One region of the Nocardia sp. NPDC050712 genome, then DNA from elsewhere that is predicted to be linked to it. Evidence: riboswitches for the same ligand, from Rfam matches in the RefSeq annotation. Region 1 holds a riboswitch; each other region holds the start of a gene.
The links. A riboswitch is a leader RNA that binds a small molecule or an ion and turns the genes downstream of it on or off. The one in region 1 is predicted to bind S-adenosylmethionine.
Positions count from the first base shown of each region.

Region 2: linked by a shared signal. The riboswitch ahead of AB0H76_RS28590 (amino acid ABC transporter permease) and the one ahead of AB0H76_RS36440 (homoserine O-acetyltransferase) in region 1 are both predicted to bind S-adenosylmethionine.
Region 3: linked by a shared signal. The riboswitch ahead of AB0H76_RS22720 (rhodanese-like domain-containing protein) and the one ahead of AB0H76_RS36440 (homoserine O-acetyltransferase) in region 1 are both predicted to bind S-adenosylmethionine.
Region 4: linked by a shared signal. The riboswitch ahead of AB0H76_RS22230 (ABC transporter substrate-binding protein) and the one ahead of AB0H76_RS36440 (homoserine O-acetyltransferase) in region 1 are both predicted to bind S-adenosylmethionine.

Region 1 is NZ_JBFAHT010000006.1:192,344-198,162, forward strand. Features, by position in the region: gene AB0H76_RS36420 (carboxymuconolactone decarboxylase family protein) at 1-321, opposite strand, end outside; gene AB0H76_RS36425 (RidA family protein) at 416-820, shown strand; gene AB0H76_RS36430 (DUF3017 domain-containing protein) at 915-1,160, shown strand; gene AB0H76_RS36435 (hypothetical protein) at 1,592-1,906, shown strand; gene AB0H76_RS36440 (homoserine O-acetyltransferase) at 1,908-3,044, opposite strand; SAM riboswitch class IV at 3,120-3,230, opposite strand; gene AB0H76_RS36445 (TetR/AcrR family transcriptional regulator) at 3,331-4,038, opposite strand; gene AB0H76_RS36450 (MFS transporter) at 4,187-5,689, shown strand.
Region 2 is NZ_JBFAHT010000004.1:98,720-104,538, forward strand. Features, by position in the region: gene AB0H76_RS28570 (carotenoid biosynthesis protein) at 1-646, shown strand, start outside; gene AB0H76_RS28575 (DUF3153 domain-containing protein) at 736-1,482, shown strand; gene AB0H76_RS28580 (glycosyltransferase family 2 protein) at 1,504-2,652, shown strand; gene AB0H76_RS28585 (hypothetical protein) at 2,685-3,314, opposite strand; SAM riboswitch class I at 3,507-3,601, shown strand; gene AB0H76_RS28590 (amino acid ABC transporter permease) at 3,788-4,768, shown strand; gene AB0H76_RS28595 (amino acid ABC transporter ATP-binding protein) at 4,765-5,544, shown strand; gene AB0H76_RS28600 (ABC transporter substrate-binding protein) at 5,541-5,819, shown strand, end outside.
Region 3 is NZ_JBFAHT010000003.1:474,451-480,269, forward strand. Features, by position in the region: gene fgd (glucose-6-phosphate dehydrogenase (coenzyme-F420)) at 1-575, shown strand, start outside; gene AB0H76_RS22710 (hypothetical protein) at 729-1,025, shown strand; gene AB0H76_RS22715 (O-succinylhomoserine sulfhydrylase) at 1,034-2,248, opposite strand; gene AB0H76_RS22720 (rhodanese-like domain-containing protein) at 2,274-2,690, opposite strand; SAM riboswitch class IV at 2,706-2,821, opposite strand; gene AB0H76_RS22725 (hypothetical protein) at 2,873-3,325, opposite strand; gene AB0H76_RS22730 (FAD-dependent oxidoreductase) at 3,573-4,961, shown strand; gene AB0H76_RS22735 (amidohydrolase family protein) at 5,015-5,819, shown strand, end outside.
Region 4 is NZ_JBFAHT010000003.1:377,244-383,062, forward strand. Features, by position in the region: gene AB0H76_RS22220 (ATP-binding cassette domain-containing protein) at 1-674, opposite strand, end outside; gene AB0H76_RS22225 (ABC transporter permease) at 667-2,517, opposite strand; gene AB0H76_RS22230 (ABC transporter substrate-binding protein) at 2,517-3,671, opposite strand; SAM riboswitch class IV at 3,783-3,902, opposite strand; gene AB0H76_RS22235 (HAD-IB family hydrolase) at 4,063-4,782, opposite strand; gene AB0H76_RS22240 (DUF6585 family protein) at 5,147-5,819, shown strand, end outside.

The sequences.
Region 1 (5,819 bases):
GCGCTCCAGCTCGCTGTAGGCGGTACTGGTCCGGTAGCGCGGCAGGTCGGCGATCTGCTGCTCGGTCAGCCCCGCCGAGCGCCCCAGCGCGGAGCCGATGTCGAGGCAGAACTCGCAGTTGATCAGACCCGCCACCTTCAGCTCCGCGAGTTCCTTGAGCTTCGGGTCCAGCCGGTTGCTGAAGATCAGCATGGTCTCGTACACCGCGACCGCGATGCCGATCAGCGGCCGCCGCAGCAACCAGCCGGGCAGATCGGACCGGTTCCGCTTGGCCTGCCGGAACGCGCTGGCGTAGTGCCGGATTCGCGTGAGTGCGCGCATCTACCTGTACCCCCATGTACTCGGTTTCGGTTTCCTCACCGTACGCCCGAACTACAGACGGTAGTAGCACCTGTGACCCGATAGGCTTTCGATCATGGCAAGCACAGCGCACAATCCGGCCGGATCCGGCCCGCCCGCACCGGGTTTCGCCCACGCGACGGTCGCCACCGGCAGCCGCATCGTGCATCTGTCGGGGCAGATCGGCGTCGACGAATCCGGTCAGGTGGTGCCCGGCGGTCTCGCCGCCCAGACCACCCAGGCGCTGATCAACCTCGGGCGTGCGCTCGAGGCGGCGGGCGGAAAAGCGGAGGACCTGGTGAGTGTCCGCTTCTACGTAGTGGACTGGGACCCCTCGAAATTCGAAGCGCTCGGCGCGGCGGGCGCCGCGGCCCGCGAGCACTACCAATTCCCGGAAACCACCGTCACCCTGGTCGGCGTGGCCGCGCTGTTCACCCCGGAACATCTCATCGAGATCGAAGGCGTCGCGGTCCTCGACTAGAGCGGTCTGCAAGAATCGGGGCGTGAGCGACATCGACTCCGCTGAACGGCACCCCAGCGGCACGGGCGGGCAATTCCTGCGCGTGCACCTGCCGATGGTGCTGGTGGCCGTGGTCGTCGCGGTGGCCGTGGTGTTCGTGGCCGGGGATCGCTGGCGCCGCGGCGCGTTCTTCTTCGGTGGCGCCACCCTGCTGGCGGCCGCGCTACGCCTGGCCCTGCCGACGGCGCGGGTCGGCTTGCTCGCGGTGCGCAGCAAGCCCTTCGACGTCGCCGCGCTGACGCTGCTGGGCTCGGCCATCCTGTTCATCGCCGCCACCATCAGCAGCCTCGGCGTGCAGTAGCGCGGCCACCGCGTCTACTCCGCTGAATTTCCCCCCGGTCCAGCGCTGGACCGCGTGCCGGGCCCGTGCCCGCTGCGGCGGCAGGCACGACGGCATCCCGTGGAAGCGGTGCACGCAAACCCCGCGCGAACCACGAGCCAGCGGATTCGTCACGCGCACAGCGCATCCCACGCTGCCGCCGGGAATGCGGCACCCGCGCACCGAACTCGGGCACAGCCTGCGGGTCCCGAGCCCGGGACCACCCGATTCGCCGGGACCAATATCAACCGCAGCCCGGCGGCGCGCCGCGCGGCAGTGAAATGACCTCCGAAGGTCAGTTGAGAGGCATCGCTGCGGCGACCATGCGGCGTATGGTCGAGCAATAGCCTGAAAGGGTGCCGTCCAGGACCTCGGCGGCCGGTCCAAGCACCGACCCAGCGTAGGGAGACGGCATGCCAGGCAACTTCGATGGCATCGACTGCGGGCTTTTTCCGCTGTGGACCGTCGCCGCCTACGTCCAGGGCAACGGCGCCGTTCCGGTCGGCACGGCCAGCGCCCGGGACCTGGCCATGGCGGCCGGCCTGGTGTGCGCGTATCTCCCTGTCCCCCAAACGGATTTCGCGGGCTACTACCTGATCGCCACGCGCAGCGATTCCTACGACGGCTACTTCACCAACGGCGCGGCGACCCACCGGTGGACCAGCACGGCCTCGCACGAAATGGACGGCTGGGCCGCCGGACCGTGGAGCGAACTCGAAACCACCTGAGCTAGCGGTGGTCCCGTGCCAGCCGCATGGTCTCGATCAGCAGCTTGGACACCGCGGCCGCCTCGGTGAGGAACCCGTCGTGCCCGTCGCGGGAGTGCACGACCTCGAGCCGCGCGCAGCCGGGCAGACCGTCGGCCAGCTCCTGCTGGGTGCGCAGCGGGTAGAGCCGATCGGAGTCGACGCCGCCGACCACGCACGGGACCGGCGTGGCGGCCAGCGCGGCCGCGATGCCGCCGCGCCCGCGGCCGACATCGTGCCGGTTCATCGCCTCGGTGAGCAGCACATAGGTGGCGGGATCGAAACGGCCGCACAGCTTTTCGGCCTGGTGCCCCAGGTAGCTCTGCACCGCGTACCGGCCGCCGCGCCACGGATCCTCGGCGCCCTGGGCGCTGTTCTCGAAGCGGTGGTCCAGTTCGCCTTCGGTGCGATAGGTCAGATGCGCGATGCGCCGCGCCAGGCCCATGCCGGTCATCGGCGCGCGGCCGGTGCCGTGATAATTCCCGCCCTGCCAATCCGGGTCGGCGGTGATGGCGGCGATCTGAGTGGTCTGGGTGCCGATCTGATCGGCGGTGGCGCGGGCGCCGACCGCGAGCACGAGCGCCGCGGCGACCCGGTCGGGGGCGGTGATCATCCATTCCAGCACCCGCATGCCGCCCATCGAACCGCCGACGACGGCGGCCAGGCGGTCGACGCCGAGCAGCTCCATCAGGGCGATCTCCGCGGTCACCTGATCGCGGATGGAGATCTCGGGAAACCGCGCGCCCCAGGGCTTTCCGTCCGGGGCGGGCGAGGACGGGCCGGTGCTGCCCTTGCAGCCGCCGAGCACGTTGGTGGCGATGACACACCACTCGTCGGTGTCGATCGGCGCGCCGGGGCCGACCATGCCGTCCCACCAGCCCGGTAGCCGGTGCAGCGAATCGGGAGCGCCGATCACGTGCGAATCACCGGTCAGGGCGTGCTCGACCAGCACCACGTTGTCCAGCGTGGGCGATAGCTCACCCCAGCGCTGCACCGCGAGATGCACATCGGGGACCACCGCGCCGTTCTCCAGGCGGACGTCCCCGATCGGGATCGTGCCCAGCCGGCCGTCCGGTGTGGGTAGCAGGCAGCGGGCGCTCGGTTCGGTCTCCACGGTCACGCCGTCGAGCCGTTCGCGCCGGCATACGCGGCAATGTGGCGGTTAACTTTTGCACACATCTGGGGGACCTCCTGAACAGCGCGCTTGCTCTCGTCTTTCGAAAGCCGGGTCATCACCCGGAGCACCCCACCGCTGCTGGAGGGTTGCCGACCAGCGAGCCGGGGCTTCGCGCTGGCACTCATGACCTAACGAACATGGTAGCTGGCGGGCGGTCAACGATTGAAATCACGTCGAGGAGATCACTGCCCGAATCGTTCGAATCGCCGAAAACGCGCCGGTGAGCGGCCTACTCGACGGTCGGGACGCAACAGAGCCGGCGCAGTTCCGCGAAGGCGCCGAGCACGGTCTTACGGGTGGCGCACGCCGCCGCTTCCGGCTCCCCGGACAGGATCAGTTCTTGGTCCTCGGCGAAGGCGATGTGGCACATCATCTGCCAGGTAGCGACGGCCAGGCGCACGGTGAGCGAGCCGGGTTCGATATCCAGGCGCTCGGCCAGCGCCTGCCCGAGCGGTTCGGACTTGCGGTCGTGGAATTCCATCGCCCGGGTGCTGACCGCCGGGCTGCTGGCCGCGATCCGCTGCATCTTCTGGAATCGGCGCAGCGAGATGGGCTCGGTCGCGTCCGCGCGCGCACCGGCCTCGACCATGTCCAGGAAGGCGTCGCAGAGGGCCTGTAGCGGGTTGCCGATCGTCGGCTGCGCGCGCAGCCGGGCGGCGACCGCCTGCCCGAAATCCTCGACCGGGCCGAGGATGATGTCCTCTTTGATCTCGAAGTACCGGTTCACGGTGCGCGGCGAGACGTCCGCCGCGTCGGCGATCTGCTCGACGGTGGTCGCCTCGAAGCCGTGCGCGTCGCACAACTCCAGCGCTACTTCGATGATCCGGGTCCGGGTCTGCTGCTTCTTGCGCTCCCGCAGACCGGTGGGCACTGCCCTGCCACCGCCCCGCACCGGTTCGGGATCGGCGGCGGCGTTGCCGGTCGATGAGTCGAGCATGCCGCCATGCTAACTCAGTTCATTCCACGTCCTGTCGGAATGAGTCAAATGTCGCACTGCGACATTTTTCCCTTGACGCCAAAAGTCGCACGATGCCAGGATCGTCCGCGTACTTCTGAAAAGCCAGGCCCAGACAAGGGAGAATCCCGTGACCCAATCCGCGCCGACGGTGGACGTCTCCGACGTCCCCGAGAAGCAAGGCAGCTCGGCCCGGTGGTGGGCACTGGGCGTGATCGCCCTGGCCCAGCTGATGGTGGTGCTCGACGCCACCATCGTCACCATCGCCCTGCCCTTCGCACAACGTGATCTGCACATCAGCGACGGCAACACCCAGTGGGTGCTGACCGCCTACACCCTGATCTTCGGCGGCCTGCTGCTGCTCGGCGGGCGCCTCGCCGACTACCTCGGCCGCCGCAAGATCTTCATGATCGGCCTGGTCGGCTTCGCCGCCGCCTCCGCGCTGGCCGGCCTGGCGCAGACCGGCGCGCAGCTGTTCGCCGGTCGCGGGCTACAGGGCGCGTTCGCCGCGCTGCTGGCCCCGGCGGCGCTGTCGCTGCTGTCGGTGACCTTCACCGAGACCAAGGAGCGTGCCCGCGCGTTCGCGGTGTTCGCCGGCATCTCGGCGGGCGGCGCGGCGATCGGCCTGATCGCCGGTGGCGCGCTCACCGAATACGCCTCGTGGCGCTGGACCCTGCTGGTCAACACCCCGATCGCGATCCTGGCCCTGGTCGGCGCCTTCGTCTTCGTGCTCAAGGACGTGCCGCTGCCCCGCACCGGCGGCTACGACGTGCCCGGCGCGATCACCGTCACCCTCGGCCTGATCGGCATCGTCTACGGCTTCAGCCGCGCCGCCGAGCACGGCTGGACCGATGCCAGCACCCTGGGCCTGCTGATCGCCGGCGTGGCCCTGCTCGCGGCGTTCGTCTTCATCGAAGCGCGGACCGCCAACCCGCTGCTGCCGTTGCGCATCCCCGGTGAGATCAACCGCGGCGGCGCGTTGCTGGCGGCGCTGCTCATCCCGATCGCCATGTTCGCGATGTTCCTGTTCCTGAGCTTCTACCTGCAGAACGTGCTCGGGTACACGCCGCTGAAGGCCGGTGTCGCGTTCCTGGCGTTCCCCGCCGGTATCGCCATCTCCGCGGGCGCCACCAGTGCCCTGCTGCCGAAGTTCGGTCCGCGCCCGCTGATGATCGTCGGCGCCGCGCTGGGCGTGCTCGGCCTGCTGCTACTGGCACAGCTCAGCTACGGCGACAGCTTCGCCACCAGCGTGCTGCCCGCGCAGTTCCTGATCGCGCTCGGCATGGGCCCGCTGTTCGTCGGCATGCAGGCCGTCGCGCTGCACCAGGTGGACGAAGCGGACTCCGGCGTGGCCAGCGCGCTGCTGAACGCGGCCCAGCAGGTCGGCGGCGCGGTCGGCACCGCCCTGCTCACCACCATCTCGGTACAGGCGGCCAAGGACTACGTGGCGGCCAACCCGGGCATCGACAACCTGGTCGCCAAGGCCTCGATCCACTCCTACGACGTCGCCTTCTACGTCGGCGCGGGCTTCTTCGCGGTCGCCATCCCGATCATCGCGTTCATGATCCGGGACAAGCCGGAGAACCTGATCGAGGGCGCCGAGGACGGCGTCAAGATTCCGGCCCACGTCTGATTCCGGCAATACGGTCCGCGTATCGCGAGCGACTCGCGATACGCGGACCTTGCCATTCTCAAATAATGGACAAAAGTACTAATGAGTAACTTTCGTCACCATTCTCACTCAGGGGTACTGGCGCACAGTG
Region 2 (5,819 bases), on a different contig from region 1:
GCCGCTGGCGTGGACCGGCGGGCTGTACCCGGTGTGGATCGTGGCCGGGTTGCTGGCGCGGACAGTAGCGGCGCGGATCGGACTGACGGCGGTAGGCGCGGTCGGGTGGGACCTGTTCCTGGATCCGCAGATGGTGGCGGATGGCCAATGGCGGTGGTGCGATGCCGGTTCCGGGTTGCCGGGGCTGGAGCAGATCCCGTTGACGAACTACGCGGGGTGGTTCGCGGTGGGGTTGGTGATGGCAGGGCTGTTGGCCGTTTTGGAGCGCGGCAGTGCGCACTCGCGTGCAGCGTCGGCGGGGGCGCAGGGCGGCAGCGCGCACTCGCCGGCAGCAGCGCGGCCGGAACACGGCGGTGCGCACTCGGCGGAGGTGGCGCGGCCGGAACACGGGAGTGTGCGCTCGGCGGAAGTGATACGGGCGGAACACAGCAGTGCCCACTCGGCGGGCGGGGCGTGGGCCCGGGGCATTGCGGGAGCGCGCGACGCGTCGGTGGCGGTGCCGGTCGCGGTGTTCCTGTGGACCTGGCTGGGGTCGGCGCTGGCGCACGCGGTGTTTCTCGGGTTGCCCGCCTCGGCCGCCTACGGGGCGCTCGGGATGGGGCTGCTCGGAATCCCGTTGCTGGGGTGGCTTGCCCGTTATCGGTGATTCCGGTCGATCGGCAGACCGTCTACGGGTTGTCGCGTGGCAATTGCGGGGTCGGGCCTGGCACGATGTGAGCCGTGCAACCTAGCCCGATGACCACGAAGCCCGCTGCCCCGGTTCCCGCGTCGCCGCGCCGCACCGGCGTCCGGATAGCGGGGGCGGTGGTGCTGGCCGCGCTGCTGGTGCCGATGCTCGCGGCCTGCCTGCGGGTACAGGTGTCCATGGGCGTGTCGTCGAACGACCGGGTGTCCGGGCGGATCGTGGCCGCGGTGGTGCCGGCCGACGCCAACGACAAAGGGCCGCAGCTGAAGGCGCCCGAGTCGCTGGCCGCCAAGGTGCGGGTCGAGTCCTACACCCAGGACGGGTACGTGGGCAGCAAGGTCTTCTTCGAGGATCTGTCCTTCGGTGAGCTGTCCCAGCTGGGCGGGCTGTCCGAGCAGAGCCAGGGCATGTTCCAGCTGAGCATGCAGCGCACCGGCGATCTGGTCAGCCTGAGCGGGCGCGTCGATCTGAAATCGGTGCCGCCGCACGGCTCCGACGTGCAATTCACCGTGGCCTTCCCGGCGCGCGTCGCCAAGACCAACGGCAACCGCGAGGACGACTCCACCGTCTCCTGGAAGCTGCCGCCCGGCGATGTGTCCCAGATCCGCGCCGAGGTCAGCTACGCCGACCCCAACACCCGCTCGTTCGCGGGCTGGGCGGGCATCGTCGGCGGCATCACCCTCGCGGTCGCCGCGATCGTCGCCGCGATGGCCTACATGGATCGCAATCCCCCGGCGCCGGGCACCGGCCGGTTCTCGCTGAACGAGTGGTGGCGCACGGTGAAGGAACATCGCTGAGCCGCTCGGGTGCGGACCGACGTGAACTCCGGGCGGTGCTACCCCGTGGTGCGGGCGGGCACCGCGGTGGCCGTGGCCGGATGTGCTGTCGCGCTGTACAACCGGGTGACGATGCCACGTCTGGCCGCGTCCGCGGCCGTGGTCGAGCCGGTGACGGTGTGCGTTCCGGCGCGCGACGAGGCGGGCCGGTTGCCCGCGCTGCTCGCGGATCTTCGGGTCCAGACCGGGGTCCCCGACCTGCGGGTCCTGATTCTCGACGACGCCTCCACCGATGGGACCGCCGCCGCGGCGGCCGCGGTGATCGCGGGCGACGACCGCTTTCTGGTGATCCGGTCCGAGGACGAACCCGACCCCGGCTGGACCGGTAAGGCCGCGGCCTGCCAGCGGCTGGGCGAGCTGGCGGACACCGCCGCGCTGGTCTTCCTCGACGCCGATGTGCGGCTCGGGCCCGGCGCGATCGCCGCCGCCGTGCACGAATTGCGCAGGCGCGAGGTGGCATTGGTCGCACCGTGGCCCGCCCAGGTGGCGGGCTCCGCGGCCGAGGCGCTGGTGCAGCCGCTGCTCTGCTGGTCCTGGGCCGCCGCCCTGCCGATCACCGCCGGCAATCGCAGCCGCAGACCGTCGACGGCGGTGGCCTGTGGCCAGTTCCTGGTCTTCGACACCGCCGCCTACCGCGCCATCGGCGGCCACCGCGCGGTAGCCGCGAGCCCGACCGAAGACCTGGATATCGCCCGCGCCCTGCGCCGCAGCGGCCGCCACACCGCCGTGGTCGCGGCCGGGCGGCTGGCGAGCACCCGAATGTACTCGGGCGCGGCCGAACTCGACGCCGGCTACACCCGCTGGCTGTGGTCCGCCTACGGCGGTTCGCGTGTCGCCGCCGCGGCAGTCGGAGCCGTTGCCGCCCTGGCCTATTGGATCCCGCCCTTGGCCGCCGCCACCGGCCGCGGATCGGTACGGCGCGCCGGGCTGCTCGGGTATTCCGCCGCCGTCGCCGGCCGCCTGCTCACCCGAACCACCGAGACGGCGGCCGCACCGACCCGCACCGATATCGTTGCCGCGCTCTCCCACCCGGCCGCCGTCGCCGCCTACGCGGCACTCACGGTCCGCTCGCACCGCGCCCACCGCCGGGGCACGCTGCGCTGGAAACAGCGGGCCCTGCGCGCCGGCTGAGCATCGAACACCCGCGCTGCCGTGTCCGCCGGCTAGGCGTCGATGATTCCGACCGTGGGCAAATAGAAACAGCTGCGCGCGCCGTCGACCGTGCTGCCGAAGACTGCGGCCAGGACGGTGCCCCGGCCGGTGTCGACCGGGACCGCGCGGATGCCGCCGGTGGGGACGTTGGTGGCGAAGAAGTCGCGGACGGCCTGTTCGGCGAGAGGGCGGAGCACAGCGGGCACCTCGGGCGGGACCATGCTCGCGAAGACCTCGTTCAGGGGGCCCATCGACGCCATGCCGCCGCGACCGGTGTCGATGTTCAGCCAGGCCACCCGCATGCCGGAGCCGTCGGAGCGGCTCGGGTCCGAGGGCAGGAAGGTGAACATGGTCTGGCCGGATTTCACGGCGGTCAGGTCCAGCCCGGGGATCGCCAGGGTGTGCGCTGGCCAGGGGCCCGGGACCGCACCCGCCATGGCGGGATTGGTGAGGGTGACGCCCGTGCCGCTGCACAGGGCCGCCGTGGGATAGAGGAACGGCGTCACGCCGAGGGCTTGCAGGGCGCCGGCGGTGCCGTCGGAGGCGGCCGGTGCCGCGACGGCCGGCGCCACCGGGGCGAGAGCGAGCGCGGCCAATGCCGCCGGGGCTGCGAGATACGAGAGCCGACTTCGAGCGAACACCGCGAACCTCCTCACGTCGAAACGATCGAGGTTCACACCGTACGCCCGCTACCTCCCGAAACCGGGCATTTCCGGCGGGGCCAGCAATCGGGCCGCGACCATAGTCCGCCACGAACGCCCCGGTGACCAGGACTGCGCTCATCGTGATTTCTAACCTTGAATCCGAGTTCACTTGCTCCCCATGATGTTCGAGCACCATCCAGAGCGATTGAGAGACCTGGCTCGCCGACGTCGCAGCAACCCCCCGGCATGCCGGGTGCGGGTGCTTCCGCCAGGACCGATGGAGGAACCCCACCATGAGCACCGCATACCGCGCCACCCGCTGGGGGCGCCTGCACATCGACCACTGCCGCAGCACCTCGACGGGTTGTCGCGGCTGAGCCGCCGCCAGACCCGCACCCGACGCTGGCCGGGTGATGCGACCGACGCCGACGGCGTGGTCGCGTTCATTTTTTCTTTCGAGGATCATCGTTATGAGTGCGTCGATCGCACCACCCGACGCCGGAGCGCCGCCCGGCACGCCGGAGCCGGCGGAGCTCGCGCCGCCGACGGTGGCGAAGCCGTGGCATCCGTGGCGCTGGGTGATCAGCGCGGCGGCCCTGCTGCTGCTGGCCCAGTTCGTGCACGGCCTGGTGACCAACCCGGGCTGGGAATGGGCGACGTTCGCGCGCTACTTCACAGCCAAGTCCGTGCTCGCCTCGCTGCGGGTCACCCTGGAGCTGACGCTGTGGGGTACGGCGCTGGGGTTCCTGCTCGGCACCTTGCTCGCCATCGCCCGGCTGTCGAACAACCCGGTGCTGCGGGTCATCTCGTGGGTCTACATCTGGGCGTTCCGATCCATTCCGATGATCGTGCAGCTGCTGTTCTGGTTCAACATCGCCTACCTGTATCAGAAGATCTCGCTCGGCATCCCGTTCGGCCCGGCCTTCTTCACCTTCGACGTCAACAACGTGATCAGCGGCTTCACCGCCGCCGTGATCGGCCTGGCGCTGCACCAGGCGGCCTACTCGGCGGAGATCATCCGCGCGGGCATCATCTCGGTGGACGCCGGGCAGCTGGAAGCGGCCGCCGCCCTGGGCATCCCGCGCTGGCGGCAGTTCCGGACGGTGATCGTCCCGCAGGCCATGCGCTCGATCCTGCCCAACGCCACCAACGAGGTGATCAGCCTGTTCAAGGGCACCTCGATCGTGTCGGTGATGGCGATCGCGGAGCTGTTCTATCAGGTCCAGGTGATCTACGGCCGCAACGGCCGGGTGGTGCCGCTGCTGATGGTGGCCACGGTCTGGTACATCGTGCTGACCACGGTGCTCTCGGTGGCGCAGTACTACATCGAGCGGCACTACGCCAAGGGCGCGCAGCGCGAGATCCCGCCGACGCCGTGGCAGAAGGCGCAGCGCAAGTTCCGTGAGATCGCCGCCATCGGCGTGGCCACACCGCGCGGAGCGACCCGATGAGCGCCGCGGCGACGCCCGCGGTCGAGGTGCGCGGAGTCCGCAAGTCCTATGGCGCGCAGGAGATTCTGCGCGGTATCGATCTGACGGTGCGCTCCGGCGAGGTGGTCGCGGTGATCGGCCCGTCCGGCGGCGGCAAGTCCACGCTGCTGCGGGTGCTCAATCACCTGGAGACGCTGGACGCCGGAACTGTGCACATCGACGGCGAGCTGATCGGCTATCGGTTGCGCCGCAACGTCTTACACCCGTTGACCGACCGCGAGGTGCGCCGCCAGCGCTCCCGCATCGGCTTCGTCTTCCAGCAGTTCAACCTCTTCCCGCACCTGACCGCGCTGGAAAACGTCACGCTCGCACCGCTGTCGGCGCAGGGCCGGCCCAGGGACGAGGTCGAGCGGGAGGCCCGCGAGTTGCTGGCCCGGGTCGGCATCGCCGCGTTCGCCGACGCCTATCCGCGCACGCTCTCCGGCGGGCAGCAGCAGCGCGTCGCGATCGCTCGCGCGCTGGCCCTGCGCCCCAGGGTGATCCTGTTCGACGAACCCACCTCGGCGCTGGATCCCGAGCTGGTGGGCGAGGTGCTCGCGGTCATCCGCGATCTCGCCCACACCGGCACGGCGCTGGTGATCGTCACCCACGAGATCGGTTTCGCCCGTGAGGTCGCCGACACCGTGGTCTTCCTCGACGACGGCGCCATCGTCGAACAGGGCCCGCCGGCCCAGGTCCTGGACCATCCCGAACATCCCCGCACTCGCGCATTTCTCTCCAGAACAGGTATTCGATGAAGCTCTCCGCCCTGGCCGCCGCTACTGCCGCGCTGGCCGTCCTGGTCACCGGCTGCGGCACCGATCCCGATGCGGGCCACGAGGTCCAGCAGGCCGGCGCGGTCTCCTACGACCTCTCCCCCGCCCAGTCCGGGCGAGTCCGCGGCACCAAGGTCGACGCCATCGCCGCGACGGTGCCGCAGGCGATCCGCGATCGCGGCAGCCTGGTGATCACCGGCTCCAGCGGAGCCGCGCCGCCGCTGCGGTTCTACGCCACCGACGACAAGACCACGGTC
Region 3 (5,819 bases), on a different contig from region 1:
ACCGCACCGACTTCGAGGGCCAGTACTACAAGACCGTCGGCGCCTCCATCTACGACGTGCCCAAGGGCGGCATCCCGATCTACGTCGCCGCCGGCGGGCCGCTGGTCGCGCGGTACGCGGGCCGCGCGGGTGACGGTTTCATCTGCACCTCGGGCAAGGGCATGGAGCTCTACACCGACAAGCTGATGCCCGCCGTCGCCGAGGGCGCCGCCAAGGCCGGCCGCACCGTCGAGGACATCGACCGGATGATCGAGATCAAGATCTCCTACGACACCGATCCCGAACTGGCGCTGGAGAACACGCGCTTCTGGGCACCGCTGTCGCTGACGCCGGAGCAGAAGCACTCCATCACCGATCCGATCGAGATGGAGACCGCCGCCGACGAACTGCCGATCGAGCAGATCGCCAAGCGCTGGATCGTGGCCAGCGACCCGGACCAGGCCGTCGACCTGATCAAGCCGTACCTGGACGCGGGCCTGAACCACCTGGTCTTCCACGCCCCCGGGCACGACCAGCGCCGCTTCCTGGACCTGTTCCAGCGCGACCTGGCCCCGCGCCTGCGCGCCCTCGCCTAGGTCCCCCGGCCAGAAGTTATCCACACCCCCCGACTTATCCACATTCGGAGCCTCGGGGGGTGTTTTCTGTCCTGGGAACGGCCAAGATCGGCGGAGAAGTCAGCGCCTCGGGGCTGTTCCGCTTGTACGATCAGGGAAAGGAATCTCGACATCATGGCCGACCTCGAAGACCGCGTAGCAACCCTGGAGTCGCAAATGGAAATCCAAGGCGCTAGAGATTCCGCGACCCTGACCGTGGTCTCCGGCAAACTGGTGAAGCTGGATCGTCGGCTCGGCCGCGTCCAGGAGGCTGTCACGAATCTCGCGCTGAAGCACGAGGAGTTGGCCGCCACCGTTGAACAACTCGGCACCACCGTCGAGCAACTCGGCACCACCGTCGAGCAAGGCTTCGAACGCGTCGATACCAAACTCGACGAGGTCCTGCGGCGGTTGCCGCCGCCGCAGGAGTAGCCAGCCGGTCAGCTGAGGGCGTGGTCCAAATCGTCGAGGAGGTCTTCGACGTCTTCGAGGCCGATGGAGATGCGGACTACGCCGTCGGTGAGGCCGATGGTGGCGCGGCCTTCGGGGCCCATGGCGCGGTGGGTGGTGGTGGCGGGGTGGGTGATCAGGGTTTTGGCGTCGCCGAGGTTGTTGGAGATGTCGACGATGCGCAGGCGGTTCAGTACTTCGAAGGCGCGCTTCTTGGCTTCGTCGGCGGGTGCGTTCAGTTCGAAGGTGACGACGGTGCCGCCCGCGCTCATCTGGCTCTTGGCCAGGTCGAACTGCGGGTGTGATTCGAGGTACGGGAAGCGCACCCAGTTCACGGACTTGTTGTCCTCCAGGAACTTCGCGACGCGCAGGGCCGAGGCGGCCGAGTGGTTCACTCGCAGCGGCATCGTTTCCAGGCCCTTGAGCAGGGTCCAGGCGTTGAACGGGCTCAGCGCGGGGCCGGTGTGGCGCATCAGGTTCTTCACCGGGCCGTCGATGTAGTCCTGCGGGCCGAGGATGGCGCCGCCGAGCACCCGGCCCTGCCCGTCGATGTGCTTGGTGCCCGAGTAGACGAGCACGTCGGCGCCGAGCTCGAAGCCGCGCTGCAGCAGCGGAGTGGCGAAGACGTTGTCCAGCACCACCTTCGCGCCCGCGGCGTGCGCGAGCTCGGTGACGCGGCGCACGTCGACCAGGGTCTGCATGGGGTTGGCTGGTGTCTCGAAGAACACCGCCTGGGTCGGCACCGACAGCGCCTGCTCCCACTGGTCCAGGTCGTCGCCGTCGACGAAGACGGTCTCCACGCCCCAGCGCGGCAGGATCTCGTTGCACACCACGAAACAGGACCCGAACAGGCTGCGCGCGGCCACCAGTCGATCCCCGGCGCCCAGCAGCGCGCCGAGCGCGGTGAACACCGCGGACATGCCGCTGGCCGTCGCGAAGCAGGCTTCGGCGCCGTCGAGCAGCCGCATCCGCTCCTCGAACATGGCCACCGTCGGGTTGCCGTAGCGGGAGTAGACGAAGTGCTCGATCTCGCCGGTGAAGGAGGCCTCGGCCGCCTCGGCGCTCTCGTAGACGAAGCCGGAGCTCAGGTACAGCGCCTCGGAGGTTTCCTCGAAACCGCTGCGCCGCAGGCCACCGCGCACGCCGAGGGTTGCCGGGCCGACGCCCTCGGGCAGCGGCTTGTCGAACGCGCCACCGGTGATCATGACTGCTCCTTCACAGAAGTCGGGCTCACGACTGCTTCCACGGCAACCCGCGGGCGCGCCAGCCGGAGCCGCCGCGGTGACCGTCCGCGTCGAGCGGGCCTTCGAAGCCCTCGTCCACGTTGTAGGCCGGCGCGATGCCGAGCTGGGTGGCCACCGTCGCGGCGTGCGCGGAGCGCTGACCGGAGCGGCACAGGAACACCACGGGTGCTTCCGGCGCGCGGCCGTCGAGGGCCTTGCTCAGCTGGTCGGCGAAGGCTTGATTGCGCGTGCCGGTGCCGTCGACCCATTCGATGAGCACGGTGGGGCGCTCGATCGCGGTGGTGTCGGGGACGCCGACGAAGCGCCATTCGGCTTCGGTGCGCACGTCGATCAGCACGGCTTCGGGGTTGTCGCGCAACAGGTCCCACGCTTGCTGCGGGGTGATGTCACCGGCGTAAGTCATGTCGATCCTCCTGAGAATCCGCACTTGCCGCATCGGGGTTCGGATGCGTGCCAGGTCGTCACCCGGAGCACCCCACCGCGGAGGAGGGTTGCCGACCAGCGAGCCGGGGCTTGGCGCTGGTGCTCATGACCTGGACTGAGATTGCCTGGACAGGGGCCGGGCTGTCAAACACCGAAATCGGGTCAGTTGCAGACCAGCCATTTGCCGTCGGTCCGGACCAGATTCCAGGTTTCGGTGGTCTCTTTGCCGTCGGCCTCGGTGGTGACGGTGGCCTTGGCGCGGTCCCCGTTCACGGTCTGCCCCTCGATCCTGGCGAGTTCCACCGACTTTCGGCCGCCGGCCCCGAACTGGGCGCCCAGCGGGGTTTTGGCCTCGTCGAATCCGGTGCACGCGGTGCCCGGCGCGGGCACCGCGTCGCTCTGCGCGCGGCCGCCGACGTAATTGCTGACGGCCGCGGAGATCCGGTCGGCTTCTGTGACATTTTTCTCAGCCGGGGACAGCAGCCCGCCCGCGAACACCGCGACCAGCACAATCGCGGCGAAGATCGCCGCGGCGATGAACGGGGTCATCGATCGCTTGTCGGTCTGGTCGACCAGGATCGGCTCGTCCTCTGGCGTGGGCTGCTGCTCGGTCATGGTGTCGATGATTCCTTATGCCTGGTGGACGGCACCCGTGCAGGCGGCCGAGGGCGTCCCGATAGAATCGCGAGACCGTGGTCGGCCGCCATCACCATGTGGCAGTGCGGCACGGAGCGACCTGGGGGCTTTGCAGTTACGAGCCAGCAGCACCAGCCGCATCGTCAGGGGCAACCGCAGCGGCCGCTCGACTTAGCCTAGGCTAAGAAGGACGCCATTATTTTTCGACCGAAGGTGCGCGTAAGAGATGACCGAACAGAGTGCAGCCACTCGCCCGCTCCGCATCGCGATCGTGGGCGCAGGACCGGCCGGTATCTACGCCGCCGACGCGTTGATGAAATCCGACGCCGAGGTGAGCATCGACCTGTATGAGCGCATGCCCGCGCCGTTCGGTCTGATCCGCTACGGCGTCGCGCCGGACCATCCGCGCATCAAGGGCATCATCACCGCCCTGCACAAGGTGCTCGACAAGGAGCAGGTGCGCCTGCTCGGCAATATCGACTACGGCACCGACATCACCCTGGACGACCTGCGGCGCTTCTACGACGCGGTGATCTTCTCCACCGGCGCGAACGCCGACCGCGCGCTCGACATCCCGGGCATCGATCTGGACGGCTCCTACGGCGCCGCCGACTTCGTCTCCTGGTACGACGGCCACCCGGACGTGCCGCGCGAATGGCCGCTGCACGCGGAGAAGGTCGCGGTGCTCGGCGTCGGCAACGTCGCCCTCGATGTCGCGCGCGTGCTCGCCAAGACCGGCGACGAACTGCTGCCGACCGAGATCCCGCCGAACGTCTACAACGGCCTCAAGGAGAACAAGGCCGTCGAGGTGCACGTCTTCGGCCGCCGCGGCCCGGCGCAGGCCAAGTTCACGCCGCTGGAGCTGCGCGAACTGGACCACTCGCCGACCATCGAGGTCATCGTCGACCCCGAGGACATCGACTACGACGCCGGTTCCGAGGCCGCGCGCCGCCACTCCAAGCAGGTCGACATGGTCGCCAACACCTTGGAGCAGTGGGCGATTCGCGATCAGGGCACCCGCCCGCACAAGCTGTTCCTGCACTTCTTCGAGTCGCCGTCCGAGGTGCTCGGCGCGGACGGCAAGGTCGTCGGCCTGCGCACCGAGCGCACCCAGCTCGACGGCACCGGAAACGTCAAGGGCACCGGCACCTTCCGCGAGTGGGACGTGCAGTCGATCTACCGCGCGGTGGGTTACCTCTCGCAGAACATCAACAACCTGCCCTTCGACGAGCAGGCCGGCACCGTGCCGAACGAGGCCGGCCGCGTGCTGGCCGACGAGGACGCCGACGGTCCCGCCCGCTACCTGCCGGCCACCTATGTCACCGGCTGGATCAAGCGCGGCCCGGTCGGCCTGATCGGCCACACCAAGGGCGACGCCAACGAGACCGTGGCCTGCCTGCTCGACGACAGCACGAACTTCACCCCGGCCCCGGAGCCGGAACTGGACGCCGTCACCACCTTCCTGGAGGGCAAGGGCATCCCGTTCACCACCTGGCAGGGCTGGTACCGCCTGGACGCGCACGAGCGCGCCCTGGGCGAGCCGGAGGGCCGCGAGCGGGTCAAGGTTGTCGAGCGCGAGGACATGTTGCGCGCCAGCGAACCCAACAAGGTGTAGTTCTTGGTCCTGCGACGGCAGCGAAAACTCGCTAACTGAGGCATTCTGTACAAGTGTTCGATGCCCATGTCCACATCATCGATCCGCGGTTCCCGCTGATCGAGAACGAGGGCTACCTGCCCGACCCCTACACCATCGCCGATTATCGAAAGCGCATGGCGCGCTTCGATGTCGGCGGTGGCGCGGTGGTCAGCGCGTCCTTCCAGGGCACCGACCAGACCTGGATGAAGGCGGCCCTGGCCGAGCTCGGCCCGGGCTGGGTCGGCGTGACGACGCTGAACCTGGAGACCTCCGACGCCGACATCGTCGAATTGGATCGAATCGGCGTGCGCGCCTTGCGTTTCAATCTCAAGCGCGCCGCCGCCGACATCACCGGCATGACCCTGCAGGCGCTGCGGGCGCACGATCTGGTCGGCTGGCATGTCGAGGTCTATATCGACGGTTCGATGCTGGCCTCGCTGCAACCGGTGATCTCCAAGCTGCCCGCGCTGTCCATCGACCATCTCGGCATGTCCGAGGAGAGCCTGCCGTATCTGCTGGATCTGGTGGATCGCGGCGCCCGGGTCAAGGCCACCGGTTTCGGCCGGGTGTCGATGCACGTCGCCGACACCATCCGCCGCATCCACGCGGTGAACCCGCGCGCCCTGATGTTCGGCTCCGATCTGCCGGGTACCCGCGCCGGTCGCCCCTTCCAGGACCCCGACGTCGACCTGATCTGCGACGTCGTCGGCACCGACATGTTCGCCGTCCTGGAGGACAACGCCCGCGAGTTCTACCGCCTGCCCTCGCACGCCCGCTCGGCCCTGCCGCCGCTCCCCCGCACCGAGCAGCCCACCCTGCCCCTGCACCGCGACCAGC
Region 4 (5,819 bases), on a different contig from region 1:
TGCGCCTTCAGCTCGGCCAATTGCCTGCCGACCTCGGCGGTTTCGGTCTGGTTCATGCCCGCCGCGGGCTCGTCGAGCAGCAGCAGTTTCGGCTGTAGCGCCAGCGCCCGGGCGATCTCGGTGCGCCGCCGGTTGGCGTAGGACAGCGTGTAGGCGTTGTGCTCCGCGCGCGGCACCAGCCGCTCCGGGAACCGCGCCAGTTGCTCGTCGACCAGTTCGACGGTCCGGCGGCGCTCGGCCCGCACCGCCGGAGTGGGCGCCAGCGCCAGCACGAGTTCGGCCAGCAGCGGCACCCAGCGCAGCACCGGAACACGAGCGAGCCGGCGCAGCGGGCGGGCGGCCCGCAGCGTGGTGTGCAGGCCGACCTCCGCGTTCTCCCGGACCGTCAGATTGCCGAAGACCCGGCCGTTCTGGAAGGTCCGGGCGATACCCGCCGCGGCGGCCAGCTCCGGGCTGCCCGGCCGCAGCGGTGCGCCGTGCACCAGCACCTGCCCGCCGTCGGGCCGCAGCAGCCCGGAGATCAGATTCACGGTGGTGGTCTTGCCGGAGCCGTTCGGCCCGATGATGGACACGAATTCGCCCGGCGCGACGATCAGATCCAGACCCGCCACGGCATGCACGCCGCCGAAGGATTTGCGCAGACCGGTCACCGCGAGCACCGCGGGCTCAGACACGGACGACGCTGGGCTTGTCGACGACACGTTCCCTCCTCACCAGAATTCCTTGCGGCCGGAACCGGATGATCAGCAGCAGCGTCACGCCGTACAGCAGGATGCGCGCCTCGGGCGCCAGCCGCAGCGCCTCCGGCACGCCGATCAGCACCACCGCGCCCAGCACCGCGCCATAGGGCGAGCCGGTACCGCCGAGCACCAGGATGGTGACGATCAGGAGCGACATCGGCAGGTTGAACACCGTCGGGTCGATGTAGCTGTACTGGTGCGCCAGCAGCGCACCGGCGATACCGGAGAACACCGCGCTGATCGCGAAAGCCAGTGCCTTGTAGTCGCGCACCGGCACCCCCGAGGAGCGCGCCGCGACCTCGTCGGCGCCGATGGCGCGCAGCGCGGTACCCAGCCGGGAACGCTGGATACCGACGATCACCGCGAGCGCGATGGCCAGGAACACCAGATCCAGCAGGAAAACTTCGGCGGCGTCGGTGAATTCATGCCCGAACAGGGTCGGCACGGGGATACCGAAGATGCCGTAGCTGCCCCGGGTCAGCGATTCCCAGTTGCGGATCACCGCCACCGTCACGATGCCGATGCCGAGCGTGGCGATCGCCACGTAGTGCCCGTTCAGGTTCCACAGCGGCGCGGCGAGCACCGAGGACACCACCGCCGCCACCACGCCCGCGGCCAGTACCGCCGCCAGGAACGGCCAGCCGTGGTTCAACGTCAGGATCGCCGAGGTGTACGCGCCGATCGCGATCGGACCGGCCTGCCCGATCACCAGCTGCCCCGCCGAACCCGCCACCAGCGTCATCGACACCGCGATGATCGCGTAGGCGAGTATCTGGGTGCCGACCACCAGGGCGTAGTTGTTGGCAACCAGCGGCACCGCGATGCCCGCCACCGCGAACGCCGATACCGCGTGCCACCAGCGGATCCGCAGCTGCCGACCGGCGCCGAGGAAGGTGCCGGTGAGCGGTTCGGCGGTGATCGCGGGCACCTTGGCCAGCAGCCCGCCGGGCCGCAGGATCAGGAACCCGACCAGCACGCCGAAGGTGATGAGATCGCGGTAGCCGTCGCCGAAGACGTAGATCCCGAAGGCCTCGACCACACCGAGCGCGAACCCGCCGATCACCGCGCCCGGGATGGACCCGAGCCCGCCGATGGTCGCGGCCACGAAACCGGTGAGCCCGACCAGGCTGCCACTCGTCGGCGAGATGTTCGAGTTGTACAGGCCGACAAAGATTCCGGCCAGACCGCCGAGACCCGAGGCGATCGCGAAGGCCAGCACCTGGATCCGGGCCACCCCGATCCCCATCTGCTCGGCGGCGTCCGGATCCTGGGCGGTCGCGCGGATCGCCAGGCCGTAGCGGCTGAACCGCAGGAAGCCCGCCAGCCCGGCCATCACCGCGAGGGTGATCGCGAACATCACCACGTCCGAGGTGCCGAAGCGGACGCCACCCAGCTGAAAATTGTTGGTGGGCAGCACCTGCGGGAACGGCCGGGTCTCCGGGCCGAAGACGATCTGCACCAGGTTCTCGATGATCAGGCCCGCCGCCACCGTCGCGAGCAACGCCGCGATCGCGGGCGCCTTCCGCAGCGGGTGGACGGCGAGCACGTCGATCGCGATGCCGACCAGGGCGGTCACCCCGACCACCAGGATGATGGTCAGCCACAGCGGCACCCCCTGCTGCGCGATGAGCCACCAGCCCAGGATCGACCCGAACGCGAACACCGCGCCGTGCGCGAAGTTGATCACGTTCGTGACGCCGAAGATCAGGGTGATGCCCACCGCGAGCAGGGCGTACGCGTTACCGTGCACCAGCCCCGCGATAAGGGTGTCGAACATCAGCGATTACCGGTCGGGACGAACTTGCCCTCGCGCAGGATCAGCTCGATCGGCTTCACGTTGAGCGGGCGGCGGGTCTTCTGATCGAAACTGAAGGTGCCCAGGCCGATTCCGGTGAACTGGGTATCGCTCTTCAGCGCCTTCAGCACACCCTCGCGGGTCGCGCCGCCTTCCTTGGCGGCCTTGACCAGCACGTGCAGGGCGTCGTAGGCGTAGACGTTGAAGTCGCCCGGGTCGACGTTGAACTTGGCCTTGAAGGCCTTGACGAAGGCCTGCACCTTCGGATCCGGATCGGCCGGGGTGAAGACGCCGTTGACGATGTCACCCTCGGCGGCGGCACCGGCCAGGGAGATGAACTGCGGGGTGTTCTGGCCGCCGAAGAACTGGCCGGTGAAGCCCACGTCGCGCAGCTGCTTGACCACCAGCGCGCCGTCCGGGCCGTAGCCCAGGTGCACGAACGCCTCCGGGTTGGCCTCGCGGCCCTTGATCAGGATCGGCTTGACATCGGTGGAATCCGGCAGCACCGGGGAGGAATAGGCGATCTCGATGCCCTTCTCCTTGGCGAACTTCTCGAAGAACTGGAAAGCCTGCTTGCCCCAGTCGGTTTCGAGGTAGACCACCGACACCTTCTTGGCGCGCTTGCTGATCCACTCCGCGTTGCGCTCCTGGAAGACGTCCAGGGTGATGGACGGGCTCCACGAGTAGTCGCCGGCCTTGGTGAAGTCCACGGCGGAATTGGTGAAGCCGTACTGCACCAGCTTGCCGCGGTTGTAGATCGGCGAGGCCGCGATCGAGGCGGGCGAGGAGAAGTCGCCCAGTTCCGCGATGATCGACTTGTCGTCGACGAACTTGGTGGCGATCGGGACGGTCTGCTTGGGATCGGACTGCGAGTCCTCCCACTTCAATTCGACCTTGCGGCCGTTGATCCCGCCCGCCGCGTTGATCTCCTCCAGGGCCAGGTCGAAGCCCTGCTGCCAGAGCCGGCCGTACTCGGCCGAGGGGCCGGTCTTCGGGCCGGAGACGCCGAAGTAGACCGGGCCGCTGGTGCCGGCACCCTGATCGTCACCGCACGCCGTCGCCGAACCCAGTGCGGCGGCGGCTATTACGACACCCGCGAAAACGCGACGGCGCGACCCGGACAAGAAACTTCTCATTGGTGTGTATTCCTTACATAGCGAAGCTCACCGCACATTCCCGACGACGCGAGGAATGCACGGTGCAGGGATGCGGGCATGGAAATGCCCGGGAATTGTGGGAGTTCTCCGTTTCAGCGCTTGCGCTATTCGCCGTGAATAGTCGCCTGGTCGTCACCCGGGGCACCCCACCGCTGGTGCGAGGGTTGCCGATCAGCGAGCCGGGGCTCATCACTGCTGATACTCGTGACCGTTGAGCAGATCGTAACCCCGCCTCCGGACGGCTCCATCCGTTTGGCTCAGCTCGAGTAGAAAAGGGGGCCAGCAGTCGCATCGTGCGGCAAATCATTGCCCGCCTGCGGAACTGAGAATTCCTACTGCGAAGGGGATTTCATGGCCACCCGTAGCCGTTTCACCATACCGCCGCCGCCTGATCGGCCGGATCCGCCGCGACACCGGTGGCATCGCCGACCCGGTCACCCAGGTGCAACCAGTCCCCGCCCTGCGCGGCGACCCGCGACAGCACCGGATCGGCGCCACGGTAGGCGCGGTGCGTGACCAGTTCCAGGAACGGCAGATCGCTGGCGTGATTGCCGTAGCCGTAGCTGTCCCGCACCGAAATGCCGGATTCACGCAGGTAGTCCAGGACCGCGGCGCCCTTCGCCGTCCCGACCAGCGGGCGTTCCACCGCCCCGGTGAGCAGGCCGCGCCGATCCACGACCGGCGTGGTGGCGATGATCCGGTCCGCGCCCAGAACCGCGGCCACCGGCGTGATCGCCGGCGCGAACGAACCCGAGAGCAGCACGATGCGATCATCCGAATCCTGATGCGCACGCAGTGCTTCCACCACATCGACGTAGAACGCCGTACCGCCGGCGCTGAATTCGGCGAACCAGCGCTGCCCCGCTTGGTACAGCTCGGCCTGGGTCACGCCGCGGTAGGCGCGGTAGTACTGCCGGTTGATCTCCTCGCGAGCTTCACCCTCCGCCGCCCGCTGTTTGATGTCGCCGGTGATCTCCGCGTATTTCGCTCCGTCGTCGCCATTTTCGGCGAGCCAGAAGCGCAGGAACGAGAACGTGCTCTTCACCGTGATGAGAGTTTCGTCCACATCGAAGAACGCCACCCCCGTCATGCCGCCGCCCCCGGGATGAGCACAGCACGCCGGGTCGCCGGCAGTGCGAACAGAAACTGATACTTCGGTTCGGTGGCTAACGACATGAATCCTCCTGCGTAACGGGAACAGACGCTTATGGCGGCAGGGTTGCCGCCCGGCAAGCCGGGGCTATGTGCTGGAACTCATGACCGTCAAGCGAAAGGTATGTGCCACACCGTTTTTGAACAACGATTTCGACCAGGCTGGACAAAAATATGAATTCGGCCGGGTCGCCGACGCCCTGACTTTCGCCGCCAACTCCGGCGCGTCGCGTGGGGTCGCGGTGGCGGGTCGGGCGCGCGTGACATACGCTTCGCGCGGAAAACCGCCTCGTGGAGGGACTATGGCCACTCCGAACACCCTGGAGCAGGATACGGGCGAGACCGATGACGCGCGCACGGTTCCGCTATCACAACTGATCCACCTGATGTCCGAGTACCAGAAGCTCGGTACCCACCGCCAGACCTATCTGCCCGCACCCGCGAGCGATACGTTCGTGCGCGGTTGCGGCATCGTCATCGGGTGCTGCGTGGTGCTCGGTGTCATCTGTGTGGCCGTCGGCGCACCCGCGGGCGGGGCAGCCGCCGTGCTGTTCGCGCTGGTCCCGGCCATCCCGGCGGCTTGGCGTGCGCGCAGCAATCGGCAGCACCGGTCCTCGCGGCTGGATCTGTTCGACTTCGGCATGACGGTGTACCGGTCCGGTGAGCGCATCGCCGGATTCCGCTGGGATACCGCGCAGGTCAAGCAGCGGGTGATTCCGTTCCAGTCCTCCTCGATGACCGAGTACGCGTTCGAGATGAGCGGGCCCGGTGCGCACGCCACCTTCGACGACACCCTGTTCAGCAACGGCCGGGAGTGGGGCAAGACGATCCAGTCGGCGATCACCGCCACCCAGCTGCCGAACGCGGTCGCCGCCATCGACAACGAAGAGACCATGCAGTTCGGCGATCTCGCGCTGAACCTGGACGCGCTGATCTTCCGCGGCAACAGCTACCCGTGGGAGCGGATCCAGCTGA